3 regions of the Micromonospora sp. NPDC023888 genome follow, and region 1 is predicted to be linked to each of the others. Evidence: riboswitches for the same ligand, from Rfam matches in the RefSeq annotation. Region 1 holds a riboswitch; each other region holds the start of a gene.
The links. A riboswitch is a leader RNA that binds a small molecule or an ion and turns the genes downstream of it on or off. The one in region 1 is predicted to bind cobalamin.

Region 1 (6,494 bases):
AGGGTCTCGCGCTTGAACAGGTTGGACACCTGCGGCTCGATGCACTCGTAGCATCCGGCGATCGAGGCGATGGTCGCGGTCGGGGCGACCGCCACCAGCAGCGAGTTGCGCAGCCCGTCCGCCTCGACCCGCTCGCGCAGCGCGTTCCACCTTGCGGTCTGCGTGCCCTGGACACCCCACAGGTCGGGCTGCAACTGGCCGCGAGCGGCGCGGGTCTGCCCGTACGCCGGGTGCGCGCCGACGTCGCGCGCCAGGTCGGCGGAGGTCTCCAGCGCGGTCAGGTACAGCTCCTCGCTGATCCGGGTGGACAGCTCCCGGGCGGCCGGGGAGTCGAACGGCAGTCGCAACGCGAAGAAGACGTCCTGCAGACCCATCAGCCCGAGCCCGACTGGCCGCCAGCGCGGGTTGCTCGCCGCCGCCTGCGGGGTCGGGTAGTAGTTGATGTCGATGACGCGGTCGAGGAAGGTGACGGCGGTACGGACCGTGGCGCGCAGCCGCTCCCAGTCGATGCCACCGTCGGTGAGGTGAGCGGCCAGGTTCACCGAGCCGAGGTTGCACACGGCGGTCTCGGCGTCACTGGACACCTCGATGATCTCGGTGCACAGGTTGGACAGGTGCACCACGTTGCCGTCCTCGGCGGTCTGGTTGCACAGCCGGTTCGCGGCATCCTTGAAGGTCATCCACCCGTTGCCGGTCTGGGCCAGGGTGCGCATCATCTTCCCGTACAGCTCCCGCGCCGGGACCTGCCGGACGTAGCGGCCCTGCGCCTCGGCCTCCCGGTACGCGGCGTCGAACCGCTCGCCCCACAGGTCGGGCAGTTCGGGCACCTCGTGCGGGTCGAACAGCGACCACATCTCGTCGGCCTCGACCCGGCGCATGAACTCGTCCGGAACCCAGTTGGCCAGGTTGAGGTTGTGGGTGCGTCGGGCGTCCTCACCGGTGTTGTCCCGCAGTTGCAGGAACTCCTCGACGTCCGGGTGCCACGGCTCCAGGTAGACGCAGGCCGCGCCCTTGCGCCGGCCGCCCTGGTTGACCGCGGCGACGCTCGCGTCGAGCGTGCGCAGCCACGGCACGATGCCGTTGGACTGCCCGTTGGTGCCGCGGATCAGCGCGCCCCGAGACCGGACCCGGGAGTACGCGATGCCGATGCCGCCGGCGAACTTGGACAGGTTGGCGACCTGGGCGTACCGCTGGTAGATCGAGTCCAACTCGTCGCGCGGAGAGTCGACCAGGTAGCAGGAGGACATCTGGGTGTGCCGGGTGCCGGAGTTGAACAACGTCGGTGAGCTGGGCAGATAGGCCAGGCTGGACATCAGTCGGTAGAAGCCGACCGCCTCGTCCGGTGTCTGGGACAGCCCGCAGGCCACCCGGAGCAGCCAGTACTGCGGGGTCTCCAGCACCAGCCGGCTGGTGGGGTGGCGCAGCAGGTACCTGTCGTACACCGTGCGCAGGCCGAAGTACTCGAATCGCCGGTCGCCGTCCGGGTCGACGGCGTCGTCGAGCACGGTGGCGTGCGCGGCCACGAAGGCGGCGGTGTCGTCGCCGATCAGGCCCTCGGCGTGGCCGACCCGGATCGCCGCGCTGAACGAGGTGATGCCCTGCCGACGTACCTCCTTGTCGACGTAGCCGGACAGCAGCCGGGCGGCGAGGCGCGAGTACTGCGGTTCCTCACCGATCATCTCGGCGGCGGTCTGGATGGAGAGCCGGTCCAGCTCGGCAGTCGTCGCGCCGTCGTACAGGCCGCTGATCGTGCGGGTGGCGACGCGCATCGGGTCGACGTCGGTCAGGTCGTCGGCCCACCGCTCGACCGCCCGGACGATCTTGTTCAGTTCCACGGATTCGGTGGTGCCGTTGCGCTTGCGGACCTGCATCGGCGTCCGCCGCACGGCCGCGTCGCCGCCTGCCGGGACTACCTCGGTGACTGTCACCACTCACTCCTCGCGAGTTCGAGACCTGATGGCCCCTCGGACGCGTGGAGACAGACACCGGCGGACGCCACGCCGGCACGGCGTGGGTCAGGTGGCGTCAGCCGTCCCACGCGGCCTCGGACCGCCGCCACCCGGGTGCGGGTACGCGGCGCGCTGGCAGGTCTTCGGACTCGCGGGCATGACCGGTTGACCGGTCCCCTACTGGCCGTCGCTTCCCAGGCCGATTCGTGGCCCAGTGCTGATGACGGCTGTCGTTCCCACTCACCGCTGCGGGACAGTCCCGGATTTTCACCGGGTTCCCTCTTGCCTCGACCGCTCGGGCTGAGCGGCCGAACCAGCTGCGTTCGACACCATATATAGGGACGCTGCCGTTGTCACACCCCACATGTCGGTCCCGGGCGTGTCGACGGCGGTGCCCGTGATGGTCGTCACCGGCGTCGGCGACCAGGCCGGCCCGCGCCGACGCGCGGCGGCGCGACGCCCGCGCGGAGTCCGGTGACCGGGCGGGTGTCGACATACGGAAAGGTGTGATGTATTAAGTCTTTAGATGTAAAGTTCCCTACCCATACCTGACCGTCAATACGGCTATCCGGAGTGGACATCCAATCTTCCGGGCCACTCTCCACTTCCGGCGCCACCTCCCCAATCGGGCCGGGAGGACCTCAGCGGCCGACGAGCCGAACAGGAGCCACCACGTGCCGAGGGCGCCTACCAGCGCGACGAATCTCGCCGCCCTCGCGGTCGGTCCGGTGGACCGGGACCGGCGAGCAGGATGACGGCTCGCCAGCGAATCCGTATCCCGGAAAAAACATTCGATGTCTTCGATTCCTGGGGGATCGACATCGTTGACGCGTCGGATTGGCCCTCCGTATACTCCCAGAGATCATCTGATCTTTAGCCTAGCCGGGCGAGGAGCGCATGCCGCAGATCACCGCCGTCACCGTCGAGGACGTCCGCTTCCCCACCTCCCTGACCGCTGACGGCTCCGACGCCATGAACAAGGACGGCGACTACTCGGCGGCCTACGTCGTCCTGCACACCGACGGCGTCGACAGCACCGGTGCGCCACTCGCGGGCCACGGCCTGACCTTCACCATCGGCAGAGGCAACGACATCGTCGTCGCGGCGGCCGTCCACCAGGCACAGCGCCTCGTGGGCGTGGACGTCGCGACCATGGCGTCGGACATGGGCGCGGTCTACCGCCTACTCACCTCCGACTCCCAACTGCGGTGGCTCGGCCCGGAGAAGGGCGTCGTCCACCTGTCGCTGGCCGCCGTGCTGAACGCGTCGTGGGACCTGGTCGCCCGGGTCGCCGACAAGCCGCTGTGGCGGCTGCTCGTCGACATGTCCCCCGAGCAACTCGTCGACATCGCGGACCTGCGCTACCTGTCCGACGCGCTGACCCGCGACGAGGCCCTCGCCATCCTGCGCGCCAAGGAGAGCACGAAGGCCGCCCGTCTCGCCGAGCTCGACCGGACCGGCTACCCCGCCTACACCACCTCGGCCGGTTGGCTCGGCTACGGCGACGACAAGCTGCGCCGGCTGTGCCAGGAGGCGGTGGACAGCGGCTACGGCTACGTCAAGCTCAAGGTGGGCGCCAACCTCGACGACGACATCCGCCGGTGCGGCATCGCCCGGGAGATCCTCGGCCCGGACCGCAACCTGATGATCGACGCCAACCAGGTGTGGGACGTCGGCCAGGCCATCGAGTGGGTCAAGGCCCTCGCGCAGTTCGAGCCACTGTGGATCGAGGAGCCGACCAGCCCCGACGACATCCTGGGCCACGCCGCCGTCCGACGCGCCGTCGCTCCCATCGGCGTCGCCACCGGCGAGCACTGCCACAACCGGGTGATGTTCAAGCAGTTGTTCCAGGCCGAGGCCATCGACTTCTGCCAACTGGACACCGGCAGGCTGGCAAGCATCAACGAGATCGTCGCCGTGCTGCTGCTCGCCGCGAAGTTCGACATCCCCGTGTGCCCCCACGCCGGCGGTGTCGGGCTGTGTGAGATGGTCCAACACGTGTCGGTGCTCGACTACGTCGCGATCTCGGGAGATCTCACCAACCGGGTCACCGAGTTCGTCGACCACCTGCACGAGCACTTCACCGACCCGTGCGTCATCCAGGACACCGGCTCGGGCAGCGGTTACGTCCTGCCCCGCGAGCCCGGCTACTCCACCCGGATGCGTCCGGAGTCGGTCGAGCTCTACCGGTTTCCCGACGGCCACTACTGGGCGGCGACAGACCCGACTACGGTGTCATCTTCGGAGCCGTACGTGATCGCGGGTGGGACGGCCACCCCCGCCGGCCGCTAGGGGGATGTCATGTCGCGCACCGACGAGGTGGTGAACGGCATCAAGCGGATGATCCTCGAAGGGCACTTCAAGCCCGGGGATCGCCTGCCCATCGAGAAGGACCTCGCCGAGTCGCTCGGCGTCTCACGGGGCTCCCTGCGCGAGGGCATGTCGGCGCTGTCGATCCTCGGCATCGTCAACATCCGCCAGGGCGACGGCACCTACGTCACCAACCTCGACGCGCCGCAGCTCCTGGCCCCGATGGGTTTCGTGGTCGACTTCCAGGGCCAGGGCGACCCGCGGCACGTCCACACCGTCCGGCGGCTGCTGGAATGCGAGGCCGCCCGCCTGGCGGCGACCAGGATCACCGACGAGGCCCTCGCCCAGGCGGGGGACCTCCTCGACGAGGCGGCCCGGATCGCCGGTCGGTCGCCGCAGGAGCACGAACGGATCATGGAGATCGACATCGCGTTCCACCGGATCATCGCGGTGCACGCCGGCAACCCGGTGCTCGTCGGTCTGATCGAGGCGTTCGCCGGGCGCACCCTACGCGGGCGGCTCTGGCGGAGCCTGCACGAGGAGGGCGCGGACCGGCGTACCCACGACGAGCACGTGGCGATCCTGAAGGCCCTCCTGGCCCGGGACCCGGAGCGTGCCCGGATCCGGATGGCCAACCACCTGATCGGGGTGGAGGAATCGCTGCACGGGCAACCCGACGACGGTGACGCCAACGCCGAGCCGGCACGGTTCTGAGCGCCCGCCCCGGCGTACGACGGCCCGCTTCGCACCCACCCACGGCCCGGCGGCTCCGGGGCGCGCCACCGATCACGTGATCGTGCGCGCCCCGGTCGACGAGTTCAGCGTTCGTCCCGCTCTCCGCCGGTGCTCCCGGTCATCGCCGCGACCAGGTCGTCGGTGGTGACCTCGTCCGCGCGCAGCCGGGCCGCCCGACGGCCGAGCCGCAACACCTCGACCCGGTCGGCGATCTCCAGCACCTGCGGCATGTTGTGGCTCACCAGCACCACCGACATGCCGGCGTCGCGGGCCCGCCGGACGACGTCGAGCACCCGCCCGGTCTGGACGACACCGAGCGCCGCGGTCGGCTCGTCGAGGATGACCACGTTCGTCGCCCAGATGATGGCGCGGGCCACCGCGACGCACTGGCGCTGCCCACCGGACAACATCGCGATCGGGGTGGTGACCCGGGGGATCCGCACGCCCAGCTCGTCGAGGGCCGCGGCGGCCCCCTGCCGCATGGCGCGCTTGTCGAGCAACCCGAACCGGCCGAGCGGCCCGGAGCGCAGGATCTCCCGACCGAGGTACAGGTTGGCCGCCACGCTGAGGTCGTCGGCGACGGCGAGATCCTGGTAGACGGTCTCCACCCCCGCGCGCCGGGCGTCGACGGGCGTGGAGAACTGGACGGGACGACCGTCCACCCGGATCTGGCCCTCGTCGGGCGGGTGCACACCGGACAGCGTCTTGATCAGGGTGCTCTTTCCGGCGCCGTTGTCGCCGATCAGCGCGACCACCTCACCCCGGTGGACCGTGAAGTCGGCGCCGCGCAGCGCCTCGACGTGCCCGAATCGTTTGACGATGCCACGGGCTTCGAGGACCGGCGGTTCCTCGGCGGTCGGTTGCGTGTCGCTGTCGGCGGTTGCCGTCGGCGTCGTGCCCATCACTGCACCGGGGGGTTGGCGCAACTGGGCTCGAGCACCGCCTTGATCTCCGCGGAGTCGATGTTCTCCTTCGTGACGAACGTGACGCCGGTGTCGGCCGACGCCAGCGGCGCCTTGTCCCGCAGGTGCTTGACCATCTTGTCGACGCCGAAGTAGCCCATCTTGAACGGGTTCTGCACGACCAGGGCCGAGATCTGGCCGCTGCGCACTCCGGCGATCTCGTCCGGGGCGGCGTCCCACCCGATGATGACCACCTTGCCGGACTTCCCGGCCGCCTGGATGGCCTGCGCGGCGCCGAGCACACTCGGCTCGTTGGCTGCGAAGATGCCGGCGAGGTTGGGGTTGGCGGTGAGGATGTTCTCGGTGACGCGTCGTGCCTCGTTGACGTCACTGCGGCTGGGCTGCTGGCCGACCAGCTTCAGGTTGGGATACGAGGCGAGGCCGGCCTTGAAGCCGTCCACCCGCTCGGTGTTGGTCTGCGACCCCGGCTGGAACTCGACGAGCGCCACCTGGTGGTTGCCGGGGCCGAGTTCGGTGGCGAGCAACTTCGCCGCCTCGGTGGCCGACGCACGGTTGTCGGTGGCGAAGAGCGGCACGC
Region 2 (6,494 bases), on a different contig from region 1:
GCCTCTGCCACGTCCACGGCTCAGCGGTGCAGTGCGGTGCCTGAAGGAAGAATGGCCAGTGCTGCGGTAACGCCGCTGGCGGCGGGCCGATGCGCCGCCCACCAGAACAGCCCCATTTACGCCAGCGCAGCAACCCTGCTCAACCCGGCGACCCACCCCACCATCCTCACTGTCTGCCGTCGACCCGCCCTGCTGGGGAGCGGGCCGCCGCCCGGCCCGCCTCGTCAAGACGGCCTTGACGCACGGTTGGACGCTGGCGGGTCGGGCGGCGGTCTGCTCGGCTCGCCCGGGTCGCCGGATGGCGGGATGTCCAGCCGGCGCCGCCGGCAAGCCCCAGACCGGTGGCAGGGTCGGCTGACGTCTCGCCGACCGCCGGGGTGGGCGTGGTGTCGCCGTCGATGAGCCGCCTGATGGCTGGCATGGTGGACGAGCTCAACCGACGATGTCCACGACCACCTTGCCGTTGGCGCTGCCGCTGGCGACCAGCCGGTGGGCGTCCATGACCGTGTCGAGCGTGAACGTGCGTGGGTCCAGTCGCGGGCGCATGGCCCCGGCTTCGGCAAGCGCCGCGACCTCGCGCAGAATCTCACAGTGGTGTTCACGACCGCGCCCGGTCAGCATCGGCAGCAGCGTGAACACCCCGGAATAGGTGGCTCCCCGGAACGACAGCGGGGCGAGCGAGTGCGTTCCCCAACCCAACGCGCTGACCACGTGTCCGTAATAGGTGCGCACCGCAGCGAACGACGCGTCGAGGGTGGAGCCGCCCACGTTGTCGGCGATGATGTCGAACCCCTCGCCCCCGGTGTACGTCTGCACGTACTCCTCGACGCTCGTCGAGGTGTAGTCGATCGGCACCGCGCCCAGGCTCTCGATCAGCGGCATGCTCGCCGGCCCGCCCGTGGCGTACGCCTCGGCGCCGCACGCCTGGGCGAGTTGGACGCTCACGTATCCGACACCACCGGCGCCGCCGTGCACCAGCACCTTCTGCCCGGCTCGGACTCCGGCCCGGTCGACGAGCCCCTCCCAGGCGGTGATCGCCGCCAGGGGCAACGCGGCGGCCTCCCGCATCGAGAGTGTGTTCGGCTTGCGGGCCAGGAGCCGGGCGTCCACGGCGGCGTACTCGGCGAGCGAACCCTGGAGGTCGCCCACGCCCCCGCACAGCCCGTACACCTCGTCCCCCGGCGCGAAGTCGGTCACCTCCGCGCCGACCGCCGCGACGACGCCGGCAACGTCCAGGCCGAGCACCGCGGGAAGCTGGATGCGCGCGTGCGCGGCCTTTCCCGCCTGGATCTTCGTGTCGAGCGGGTTGACCCCGCTGGCGACGATCCGCACCAGCACCTGCCCGCGCTCGGGGGTGGGTTGAGCGATCTCCTCGACTGTCAGCGGAACGTCGAACTCCCGCAGCACCGCAGCGCGCATACCATCCACACTCTCCGTGATCGAGGGGGCTTCAGGTGGACGCTATCCGACCAGATCGACGGCGGGGCGGCTTCCGCGGACCGGCCCGCGCCGCATCGGGCGGACCGAGGCGCGCCTCAGCCGTCGTCGGCACCGTCGAGCAGCGCGCGTCGCAGCGCCAGCCGGTGCTCCCGGCGGATCTCCGCCTCCCGGTAGCGACGCCGGTCCCCGTCCGTCTCCGGCAGCAGCGGTGGCACGGTACGAGGCTGGCCGTCGTCGTCGATGGCGACCATGACCAGGTGCGCGGTTGCCACGTCGGTGGGCGGCACCGCCCGGTCCCACCGGTCGGCGGTCACCTTGACGGCCACCTCCATCGAGCTGCGCCCGGCCCAGGTGATCCGGGCGTCGACGTGCACGACGTCACCGACCCGCACCGCGCGGAGGAACGCCGTCTCGTCGATCGCGGCGGTCACCGCCGGGCCGTCGGAGTGCCGGGCGGCGACCACACCGGCGACGGAGTCGATGAGGTTGAGGATCCGGCCGCCGTGCACCGTACCCATCAGGTTGGTGTGGTGCTGGTCCATGATCTGCGAAAGGGTCAGGTGCGACGCCGACGGCGCGCGGCCGGCGATCGTGGTGGTGTCGTGCACAGCGGTAGTCCGTCCCTCGGGAAACCACACCGCCGGGTCGCGGACACACGCTGACGAGGACGTGGCCGCGCACGCACGGCCCGTCACCCGCTCAGCCCACCCGCGAGGCCGACGGCAGCGCACACGGTTGTGTACGCGGCGCCGGCAGGTCTTCGGACTCGCGGGCCTGACCGGTCGTGCCGGTCCCCTACTGGCCGTCGCTTCCCGGGCCGTTGGCCCAGTGCTGATGACGGCTGTCGTTCCCACTCACCGCTGCGGGGCAGCCCCGGATTTTCACCGGGTTCCCTCTTACGACGCCCCGCCGGTCACGACGGGGCGAACCAGCGCCGCCGGCGAGCATAGCTGGCCAGGGAATCTGTCCGCCCGGGGCGTCCTGCTGCGGTGGCGTACGGCGTCATCGTCAACTTTTGTCAATCGAGGAAGAAGATCGCCACCTCTTGAAAAAAGTCTCGCGGCGGTGAGGATATCCAGATGCGTCGTCTCCCCCAGACTTGCGGGCGGGTGGTCTCGGGCCTCCTCGCGTTCCTCCTCGCCTCGGCGGTCGCCCTCCTCGCGTCCGCCCAACCCGCCGCAGCTCACGGGACTCTTGCCATGTCCACACCGGCGAGCGGCGCCACGGTGCGCGAGCCGTTGACGGAGGTGCGGCTCTACTTCACCGAGAAGGCCGCCGCCAACGCGTTCTTCACGATCACCGCCCCGGGCGGCACCCGGGTCGACAACGGCTGGTCGCAGGGGGAACCGAAGCCCCTGGAGAAGCCGGTACGGGAGTACTTCCTGGTCAACGGGCAGTTCGAGCCACGGGAGTACACGACGGGGTTCCCTGCGGTGGTGACCGTCGCCCACCTGCCCGCCAAGGGCCAGTATTCGGTGAGCTACCTGTCGCTCGCCTCGGACGGCGACGCCGTACGGGGCACCCTGACCTTCCGCTACGACGGGCGGGTGACGGCGGCGCCACAGGGGTGGACCCCGCCGTCGACCCAACCGGACCCGGCGCTGGTCGCCGCCGCCGAGCAGCACGGCACGTCCGGGCAGGCCTCCGCGGTGCCGACCACTGCGGACGATCCGTCGACCCCGCCGGCTGCGGCGGGCCCGTCGACCGGGTCGACCGAGGAGAGCGGATCCGGAGCACCGGCCTGGGCCGGCTGGGCGGTGGCGATCGTGGCGGCCGGGGCGGTGGCCGGGTTCGTCGTCTGGCGTCGCCGATCGGCATCCACCGGCCGGGGCCGCACCTCGCCGGCGACCTCCGGTCGACGCGGCGGTGGCGGCCGTTCCACGAACAAGGCCGGCGCGGGCAGGAGCGTCGGGAGCAAGGCCGCCGGGGACAGGACCGTCGGGGGCAAGGCCGGCGCGGGCAAGACCGCCGGTGGCAAGCGGCGGCCCGCCACCGTGCCGGCGGCGCGAAAGGGCAACACGGTCGTCACGGCCCGCACGGGCGTCGCGGTCGAGCCGACGCCGACCGATCAGGTGGCGGAGGCCGTCACCAGCACGGACGGCGAGCCGACGACCGGCCCCGGAGCACTGCCCGACCCGGACCGCGCCGCCGCGACGTCCGGATCCCGGCTGAGCAACACCCAGCTGGCGCTGTTCGTCGGCGGGCTGGTGATCGCTCTGCTGGCCGGGTTCGGGCTGGCCCGCATCGGGACCGGCGACGAGAACCCGGCGAACCGCGACGCCCGACAGCCCGCGGGCGGTCCGCCCGCCTCGGGGCAGGTGGGCTCCGCGACCGACGGGCACCAACACCCGGCGGGCACCGGGCCGCACACGCATCGCGGTGACGCCGCTACGGGCGAGACGCTGGCGACCGGGACGACGGTCAGCGCCGGCGGGTACACCCTGCAACCGCTGGAGCGGTCCCAACCGCCCGGGGTACGCGCCGACTACCGCTTCCGCATCGTCGGGACCGACAGGCAGCCGGCGACCCGCTTCGCTGTCGTCCACGAGAAGCCGTTGCACCTGATCGTGGTCGGCCGTGACCTGTCCGGCTACCAGCACCTGCATCCGACGATGGCGTCCGACGGCACCTGGAGCGTCCCCCTGACGCTGGCCCGGCCCGGCGGTTACCGCGTCTACGCCGACTTCTCCGTCACCGCGACCAACGGCGCGCAGCTTCCTCTCGTGCTGGGCGTGGACCACACCGTGCCCGGCGCGCACACCCCGACGGCGCTGCCGCCGGTGCAGGCCCAGGCGACGGCCGGGCCGTACACGGTGTCGATGAACGGCACCCCGACGGTGGGGGTGACGGCGCCGATGCACTTCCAGGTCAGCGCCGACCCGACCGTACCGGTGCGGTTGGAGCCGTACCTGGGCGCGTACGGGCACCTGGTCGTCGTCCGCGAGGGCGACCTCGGGTACGTGCACGTCCACCCCGAGCCGGAGCTGGTCGACGGGTCGGTCAAGTTCTGGCTGACCGCCCCGAGTTCGGGCCGGTACCGGGCGTTCTTCGACTTCCAGGTCGGCGGCAAGGTGCACACCGCGGAGTTCACGATCAACGTGCCCTGAGACCGGAACTTTCTCCCCGCTGCGGCCGACCATCCAGCCAGCAGCAATCATCGGAGGAAGAACACATGCGCACCACCAGCCCGCTCGGTTCACACCGCTCGGCCACCGTCCTCGCCGCCGCGATCCTGGCGCTGGGCGCCGCCGGTTGCGACTCGTCCGACGCTTCGTCGGCGGCGCAGCCAGGCCCGTCCGCGTCGGTCTCGGCCAACTCGGACGCCGGTGTGCTCGGCGTTCGGGACCCGTGGGTGAAGGCGGCCGACAAGGGAATGACGGCGGCCTTCGGGACCCTGGTCAACGACGGCGACAGCGATGTCACGGTGACAAGCGCCACGACCTCGGTGTCGCCGATGGAGCTGCACGAGATGGCCATGGAGGACGGCAAGATGGTCATGCGGCCGAAGCAGGGCGGCATCGTGATCAAGGCCAAGGGCACGCACGCGTTGGAGCCCGGTGGCGACCACCTGATGCTGATGAACCTCACCAAGCCCGTTCAGGCCGGCGACGAGTTGACAGTCACCCTGACCTTCGCCGACGGTCGGACCCAGCAGTTCCGCGCGGTGGCCAAGCCGTTCACCGGCGCGCAGGAGAGCTACGCCCCCGGCCACGGGGAGCCCATGCCCGGCACGAGCGCGACGCCGGGGATGAGCATGAGTCCGGCATCGTGACCGGGACGTCGCCCGTCCGGCCGGTGAGCAGGCGTGGCCTGCTCACCGGCGGGGCTCTCGCCGCCGGCGGCGCCGTGGCCGGCGGGACCGCGATCGCCGTGACCCGCGCCGGGAAGGCCGAGCCATCGTCGGTGACCGCCGTCGACACGACGCTGGCGGCGAGCGTGGGCGGCCTGGTCGAGCCGTTCCACGGTGCCCGGCAGGCCGGGGTCGCCACCGAACCGCAGGCGCACGCGGCGTTCGTCGCGTTGACCCTGCGGGCCGGCACCGACCGGGCCGCGCTGGGTCGGATGCTGCGGCTGCTCACCGACGACGCGGCCCGGCTCACCCAGGGTCAACCCGCGCTTGCCGACACCGAGGCCGAACTCGGGCTGCTGCCGGCACGGCTGACCGTGACCTTCGGCTTCGGGCCCGGCCTGTACCGGGCCGCAGGTGTCGACGATCGGCGGCCGGCCTCGGTCGGCGACCTGCCCTCGTTCCGCGTCGACCGGCTCCAACCGGCCTGGTCCGGCGGTGACCTGCTGGTGCAGATCTGCGCGGACGACGCGGTCACCGTCGCCCACGCCCAACGGGTCCTGATCAAGGACAGTCGGCCCTTCGCCACCGTCCGGTGGGTCCAGCGGGGTTTCCGGCGCAGCCCGGGCGTCGAGCCGGGCGGCCACACGCAGCGCAACCTGTTCGGCCAACTCGACGGCACGGCAAACCCCCGGCCCGGCATCCCGTTGGACACCGCCCTCTGGGTGCCGGACGGCCCGGCGTGGCTGCGCGACAGCACCACGGTGGTGGTGCGGCGCATCAGCATGAACATGGAGACCTGGGACCTGCTCGGCCGCGCCGACCGCGAACTCGCCATCGGGCGGCGGCTCGACACCGGCGCACCCCTCACCGGCACCGCCGAACACGACGAGCCCGACTTCGCCGCCACCGGCCCCGACGGGCTCACCGTCATCCCCGACTTCTCCCACCTCACCCGTGCCCGGGTCACCGACGACCGGCTGAAGATCCTGCGCCGGCCCTACAACTACGACGGTGTGCCGACAGCCGAGGGTCACGCCGACAGCGGGTTGATCTTCACCTCGTACCAGGCCGACGTCGCCCGGCAGTTCCTGCCCATCCAACGCCGGCTGGCCGAGCGGGACCTGCTCAACGAATGGACCACGCCGATCGGGTCCGCCGTGTTCGCCATCCCACCGGGATGCCCGCCGGGTGGCTGGATCGGCGAGCAGGTGCTCGGATGACCACCGGAGAGGCCGCCGTGCCCGGGCCGCCGCCCCGCCCCACC
Region 3 (6,494 bases), on a different contig from region 1:
GACGACCGGCGGCGTTGCGGTTTCGCCCGGATACGACACCGGTATCCGAACGAAACCGCGCCTTGCCGGATCGCCGCCCGGACTCCGCCTCGGCTCGATCGCCCTTATGAAACATGCCCTAGGCGTGCAGCCAGACGCGGAGCGGACCGGTGGTGCTGAAGCCGGCGGCGCGGGCCGCCGCCAGGTCCGCTGTGGTTTCGTAGCCGAGCAGCGGCGTGCCGGGCACGGTGGCGCACATCGCGCGCCAGATGTCCCGAGGGTTGTCGGTGCGGGTGAACAGGTTGGAGACGCCGCACGGGCCGCCGCCGGTGAGCACCGCCCCGCCGGTGATCGCACCCCGGTCGTCGTGGCGGGCGAGCACCCGTACCCGGGGGTCGGTCAGGAGCGCGGGGCGGAACAGCTCCCCGCCGCCGTGCGCCGCCGCCCAGGCCGCCAGGTCGTCGGCGGTGGCGACCTGGCTGAGGGGTGCGTCGGCCGGCGGCGCCCCCGGTTGCCGGTGAATCCACTGCGCGTCGAAGAGCACCCGGAACCCGTACCCGGACAGGTCGAGGTCGGCGAAGCTGTCCTTCACCGACGCGCCGGGCCCCACGTCGACCCGGGCCAGCAGGGCCACGGCGTCGACGCCCGGCCGCAGGGTGACCGCGTCCGGATACCACTGTGGTGAGCGGTGCGGGACCGACCAGGCGTCGGCGTCGGTACGGCCGGCCAGCCCGTGGGTGCCGCAGACGATGTCGCACCATTCGGCGTTGTCGCGGGCCGCCGCCACTCGCGGGTCGTTCAGCATGCCCGGCAGCCTAGGCGGCTGAAGGGCACGGGTCAGGGGGCGTAGACCAGGTCCATCGTGTCGGTATGCCCGGACCAGCGCAGGTCGAGGTGCCAGCACCCGGCCTGCGGCATGTCGATGATCGACGGACCCGGACCGCCGGCGACCTCCCGGGTCACCCTCGTGTCGGTGCCGTCCAGCGTCGCGGTGATCACCAGGGTCGCCGGTGCCGACGGGTCGGGCGAGGTCGTGGCGGCGCGGGCCACCCACAGGATCTTGTTGTTCGACCCGTCCTTCCGCACCTGGCGCAGTGGGTGAGCGAACAGCACCGCCACGATGTCGCCCCTCGCGCCGAAGACGTGCGGGCCCCGGCTGGTCCCGTGGAACCCGGCGTCCGCCCAGTCGGGAAGCGACGCCGTCTCGACAGGCGAATGGCAGCCCGTCGCGGCGCTCGGGCTACCCACGACGCTCGCCGTGCTCGCGACGCCTGCCGTGGTGGCGGTCGGCGCGGCCGACCCGCCGCCGGTCGCGGCCGTGCACCCCGCCAACAGAACCACCGATGCCGCCAACGGCAACCTGCCCCAGAAACCCATCTCGACCCCTCCGGTACGCGTCGACGACTCGTCGCATCTTCAGGACACCGGCCGCGCCCGTCAGGTTCCCTAGCGCAGTGAGCGGGCGATCTCGATCGCCTCGGCCCTGGTGACGGCGCCCTCAAGCCGGTAGCTCACGCCGGCGTCCTGCCAGATCAGGGTCGAGGCGGCGAGTCGGGCGCTCTCCTTGTGGACCGCTCCGGAGCGGTCCACGTACGACAGCACGTGCGGGCCGTCGACCCACACCGCGAAGTCGTCGTTGACCTGCACCCACTCCACTCCCGGCGGTGTGACCTCCTTGTGGAAGGACAGGTTGAGGCGACCGTCGAACGCGTCGACGCGCAGCGCGCCGCCGTCGTAGAGCAGCGTCGCGACCCGGCAGGCGCCGGTGGGATCGGGGTCGGCGACCAGCACCCGCTCGGGCGGACCCAGCTTCGCCGGTAGGCGGATCGGGAACCGTACCGAACGTTGTGCCTCGTCCAGACCGGCGACCCGCTGCGCCGGCAACGGCGACGCCACGCCACCGGGCAGCGTCGGCGCGGACGAGACGGCGATGCTGACGCCGGCAAAGCGCAGCAGCCCGGTGACCGCGTCCGCGACGGCGGCACGGGTCGGCGGAAACACCGCCACGAGCAGGGCGACGAGCGCCGCCGCGGCGAGCGGGCGCCACCGCCGCACCGGCCGGTGCAGCCGTCCACGGACCTGGGCGCGCACGTCGGGCGGCTCGGGCGTCTCCAGCCAGACCGACAGGTCGCGCAGTTCCCGTTCGAGGTCACCCATGCCGGACCTCCTCCCGGTCGAGCAGGCCGCGAAGCTTCGCCAGGGCCCGGGACGTGCGCGACTTCACAGTGCCCCGAGGACAGCCCAGCGCCGCCACCGTCTCCTCCTCGCTGAGGTCGAGGAAGAACCGGCAGACGATCACCTCGCGGTCCCGTACCGGAAGTTGACGCAGGGCCTGCACCAGCGCGGCGCGGCGCTCCCCGGCGAGGACCGCTCCCACCGCACCGTCCTCGGCGATCTCCGACGTCGGGTCCGCCGCCGCGGCGCGCAGGACCAGCCCGTCGCGCCGGCCGCGGGACCGGTGCAGGTTGCGGGTCTCGTTGGCGACGATCGCGAGCAACCAGGACCGGAAGGACGACTCACCCCGATAACGGGACAACTTGCGGTACGCCTTCACGAACGCCTCCTGGATGACGTCCTCGGAGTCCGAGCCCGCGCCGAGCAGCATCGCCGTCCGGTACGCGGACGCGGTGTGCCGGGCGACCAGGAGGTCGTACGCCTCCAGGTCGCCGGAGCGAGCGCGGGTGACGAGCGCGTCGTCGTCCAGGGGAACCTCCGTTCGGGTCACACTCATGACACCGCTCACCCGCCGCGGGTTCCAGCCCCGTCGGATCAGCTGTCTCCCACCCGGCGTGCAGCGTATTGCCAGGATTCGGTGCTGCACTGGAGGGGCGTCGAGGGAAGGGGTGGGGCATGAGCTGGTTCAATCGCCGGTCGCGGGGTGTCGAGGCGACCCCGACGAAGCTGGACCGGGAGGCGACCCGCGAGGACCTCGCCGCGCTGGAGGAGTTCGTCGCCAGCCGGCGCGGGGTGGAGTTCTACCTGGAGCCGGAGACCACCGCCACGGACACCACGGTGGTGGCGGTCGCCCACGACGGGGAGTGGATCCGGCGCCGCACCGGCACGCCGCGAGCCGCGGGATCCATCGCCCGCAAACACGCGGTGCCGCTGTACGAGGCGGGCCGCACCGGCTACCCGGAACGGATGCGTGCCTGGAGCCGGGCCCACCCGGAGCGGCACGCCCGCTGAGGCTCGTCTGCTCAGGCAGCCGGGGGCGTGCCCGGGGGCGCTGTCCGGCGTCGATCATCACACTGCCGCGCTCGTCGGCCACGACGGCGACGCCGGCCCGGAGCGCCTCCGGTCCGGATCGCCCGGACAGAGTCAGACCCGGCCGGCGAGGTGGCGGAATCGCATGGCGACGATGGTGATCGCCCCAGGGATTGATCGCGGACGCTGATCCGGCGGTCACCCGTCCTCGGTGAGGGCGTCGGCCGGCACCGCCCTGCCGGATGATCGGCGCAGGTCAGAGTTCATTCGGACGTCCTTTGCTCTGCTTACCTATCGGCACCGGTGACGCTCCGTGTCCGGTGCACATGGGTAAGCAGAGCAAAGGACGTCGGGCATTGATGTGGGGCATTGCTCCGTGCGGAGTCGCGCTCGCGCCAATCGCTGAAGCTCGATGAGTGCCGTCCGGCTGGCGGGGTCGGACCGGCGTTGACCGGCGGCGCGGCGGTGTGGCAGCATTCGCGGCCTGACGGCAGTGAAGGAAGTCGGTGCGAATCCGACGCGGTCCCGCCACTGTCACCGGGGAGCGATCCCCCCTCGTGAGTCACGGCCGTGTGTCTGCGGCTGGAAGGCCGGGGGAGAGCGTCGATCCGGAAGCCAGGATACTTCGGCCGTCGGGATGTGCCCCAGGGCGTGGACACCCGAGGAGGACCCGATGACGCACGGCGTCGCATTCACCGATGACCATCGCCACGACAGGTTTCGTGGGCGCCGCACCGCGCCCGCGACCGGCCGCGCCCGTACGCTCCGGGCCGGCCTCGTCGGCGTGCGCCAGGTCGACCGCGCCGGCCACCGGTCCCACTGAGCTGAGCGCGCGGCGCTGACCGGCCCCCGACGTCCGCGTCGGCGAGCTCGGCCGCGCCGTCGTACCGGCTGACGCCGCACCCACCCGCTTCGTCCAGGTCGCCCCCGTGGCGGTCAGGGCGTCACTCTCCGGAGCCTGCCGTGCGCATCCTGCTGCTCTCCACCGCCGACACCGACCTGCTGGCCGCCCGCGCCAGCGGCGCCGACTACCGGCTCGCCAACCCCACGCGGGTCGCCGCCGACGAGGTGCCCGCCCTGCTCGACGGGGTCGCCCTCGTCGTCGTACGCCTGCTCGGCGGTCGACAGGCGTGGCCGGACGGCCTCGCCGCGGTGCTCGCCACCGGTGTGCCGACTGTCGTGCTCGGCGGCGAGGCGCTGCCCGACGCGGAGCTGATGGCCATCTCCACGGTGCCGTCCGGGGTCGTCACCCAGGCCCTGGCGTACCTGGTCGAGGGTGGGCCGGACAACCTCGGACAGTTGGCCCGGTTCCTCTCCGACACGGTGCTGCTCACCGGCGAGGGGTTCGCCCCGCCCGCACCGACTCCGGCGTACGGCGTGCACCGCGAGTACCCCACCAATCCGGAACAGCCCACCGTGGGGATCGTCTTCTACCGGGCACACGCGCTCGCCGGCAACACCGACTTCGTCGACGTGCTCGCGGACGCGGTCCACAAAGCCGGCGGCAACCCGCTGCCGATCTTCTGCGGCTCGCTGCGCGGGCTGACCGCGAGCGCGGGCCCGCTCGGGCTCTTCACCCGCTGCGACGCGCTGCTGGTCACCGTGCTCGCGGCCGGCGGAGCGGTCGCCGCGGACGCCTCCGGGGGCGGCGACGAGGACGCCTGGGACGTCGGCGCACTGGCCGCCCTGGAGGTGCCGATCATCCAGGCGCTCTGCCTGACCAGCACCCGTGAGCAGTGGGCCGGCAGCGACGCCGGACTGTCCCCGTTGGACGCGGCGATGCAGGTGGCCATCCCCGAGTTCGACGGCCGGATCATCACCGTGCCGTTTTCGTTCAAGCAGATCGACCCGGACGGCCTCTCGGTCTACGCCGCCGATCCCGAGCGGGCCGCCCGGGTCGCCGGCATCGCGGTGCGCCACGCCCGGCTGCGGTACCTGCCGAACCCCGACAAGCGGGTCGCCGTGGTGCTCAGTTCGTACCCCACCAAGCACTCCCGGGTCGGCAACGCCGTCGGGCTGGACACCCCGGTCTCGGCGGTCCGGTTGTTCGCCGCGCTGGCCGAGGACGGCTATGACCTGGGCGACGCGCCGCCGCCCGCCGACGGGGACGCGCTGATCCACGCGCTGATCGCCGCCGGGGGTCACGACGTGGAATGGCTCACCCCGGAACAGTTGGCCGGCGCCGAGGCCCGGATTCCGGGGCACACCTACCGGCGCTGGTTCGACCAGGTCCCGGCCGAGCTGCGCGAGCGGATGCGGGAGCACTGGGGTGAGCCGCCCGGCCAGCTCTACACCGAGGGCGGCGACATCGTGCTCGCCGGGCTGCGCTTCGGCAACGTGGTGCTGCTGATCCAGCCGCCCCGCGGCTTCGGGGAGAACCCGATCGCCATCTACCACGACCCGGACCTGCCGCCGAGCCACCACTACCTGGCCGCGTACCGCTGGCTGGCCGCGCCGGTCGCCGACGGCGGCTTCGGCGCGGACGCCGTGGTGCACCTGGGCAAACACGGCACCCTCGAATGGCTGCCCGGCAAGGGCCTCGGCCTGGCCGCCGACTGCGCGCCCGACGCGGTCCTCGGTGACCTGCCGCTGGTCTACCCGTTCATCGTCAACGACCCGGGCGAGGGCACCCAGGCCAAGCGTCGGGCGCACGCCGTGGTGATCGACCACCTGGTGCCGCCGATGGCCCGCGCCGAAACCTACGGCGACCTGGCCAAACTGGAGCAACTGCTCGACGAGTACGCCACAGTGCAGGCCCTCGACCCGGCGAAGGTGCCCACCGTGCGGGCGCAGATCTGGGACCTGGTGCGCGCCGCCGAACTGCACCACGACCTGCACGCCGAGGCGTTGCCCGACGCGGACGACTTCGACAACTTCGTGCTGCACCTCGACGGGTACCTCTGCGAGGTCAAGGACGTGCAGATCCGCGACGGGCTGCACATCCTCGCCGACGCGCCCACCGGTGAACCGCGGGTCAACCTGGTCCTCGCGGTGCTGCGCGCACCCCAGATCTGGGGCGGCGCCCGCGCCCTGCCCGGCCTGCGGCAGGCGCTCGCCGTCGCGTACTCCCTCGACGAGCAGGCGCTGCTCGCGGCACCGGGGACCCGACTGACGGTGCCCACGGCGCTCACCGACGTGGTGGACGGGCCGGCCGGCACCGCCGCCGACGCGATCGACCTGATCGAGGCGCTCGCCCGGCGGCTGGTCGTCGGCATGGAGACCCTGGACTGGGCAGTGGACGCGGTCGACGCCGTGGTCGTCGAGGTGACCGGCGAGCTGATCCCGGACGTCGCCGCCGTGCTGCACTTCGC

Region 2: another riboswitch for cobalamin. It lies ahead of AB0F61_RS11960 (acyl-CoA thioesterase); the one in region 1 lies ahead of AB0F61_RS33820 (ribonucleoside-diphosphate reductase subunit alpha).
Region 3: another riboswitch for cobalamin. It lies ahead of cobN (cobaltochelatase subunit CobN); the one in region 1 lies ahead of AB0F61_RS33820 (ribonucleoside-diphosphate reductase subunit alpha).

The regions. Positions count from the first base shown of each region.
Region 1 is NZ_JBEZZW010000073.1:4,171-10,664, reverse strand. It holds gene AB0F61_RS33820 (ribonucleoside-diphosphate reductase subunit alpha) at 1-1,871, opposite strand, end outside; cobalamin riboswitch at 2,066-2,282, opposite strand; gene AB0F61_RS33815 (enolase C-terminal domain-like protein) at 2,847-4,241, shown strand; gene AB0F61_RS33810 (FadR/GntR family transcriptional regulator) at 4,251-4,973, shown strand; gene AB0F61_RS33805 (ATP-binding cassette domain-containing protein) at 5,078-5,896, opposite strand; gene AB0F61_RS33800 (ABC transporter substrate-binding protein) at 5,896-6,494, opposite strand, start outside.
Region 2 is NZ_JBEZZW010000010.1:130,401-136,894, forward strand. It holds gene AB0F61_RS11955 (zinc-dependent alcohol dehydrogenase family protein) at 433-1,419, opposite strand; gene AB0F61_RS11960 (acyl-CoA thioesterase) at 1,536-2,048, opposite strand; cobalamin riboswitch at 2,174-2,388, opposite strand; gene AB0F61_RS11965 (copper resistance protein CopC) at 2,520-4,547, shown strand; gene AB0F61_RS11970 (copper chaperone PCu(A)C) at 4,613-5,212, shown strand; gene AB0F61_RS11975 (Dyp-type peroxidase) at 5,209-6,450, shown strand; gene AB0F61_RS11980 (copper resistance CopC family protein) at 6,447-6,494, shown strand, end outside.
Region 3 is NZ_JBEZZW010000018.1:117,915-124,408, forward strand. It holds gene AB0F61_RS18365 (hypothetical protein) at 119-784, opposite strand; gene AB0F61_RS18370 (hypothetical protein) at 817-1,098, opposite strand; gene AB0F61_RS18375 (hypothetical protein) at 1,100-1,429, shown strand; gene AB0F61_RS18380 (hypothetical protein) at 1,426-2,136, opposite strand; gene AB0F61_RS18385 (RNA polymerase sigma factor) at 2,129-2,710, opposite strand; gene AB0F61_RS18390 (hypothetical protein) at 2,830-3,165, shown strand; cobalamin riboswitch at 3,680-3,809, shown strand; gene cobN (cobaltochelatase subunit CobN) at 4,147-6,494, shown strand, end outside.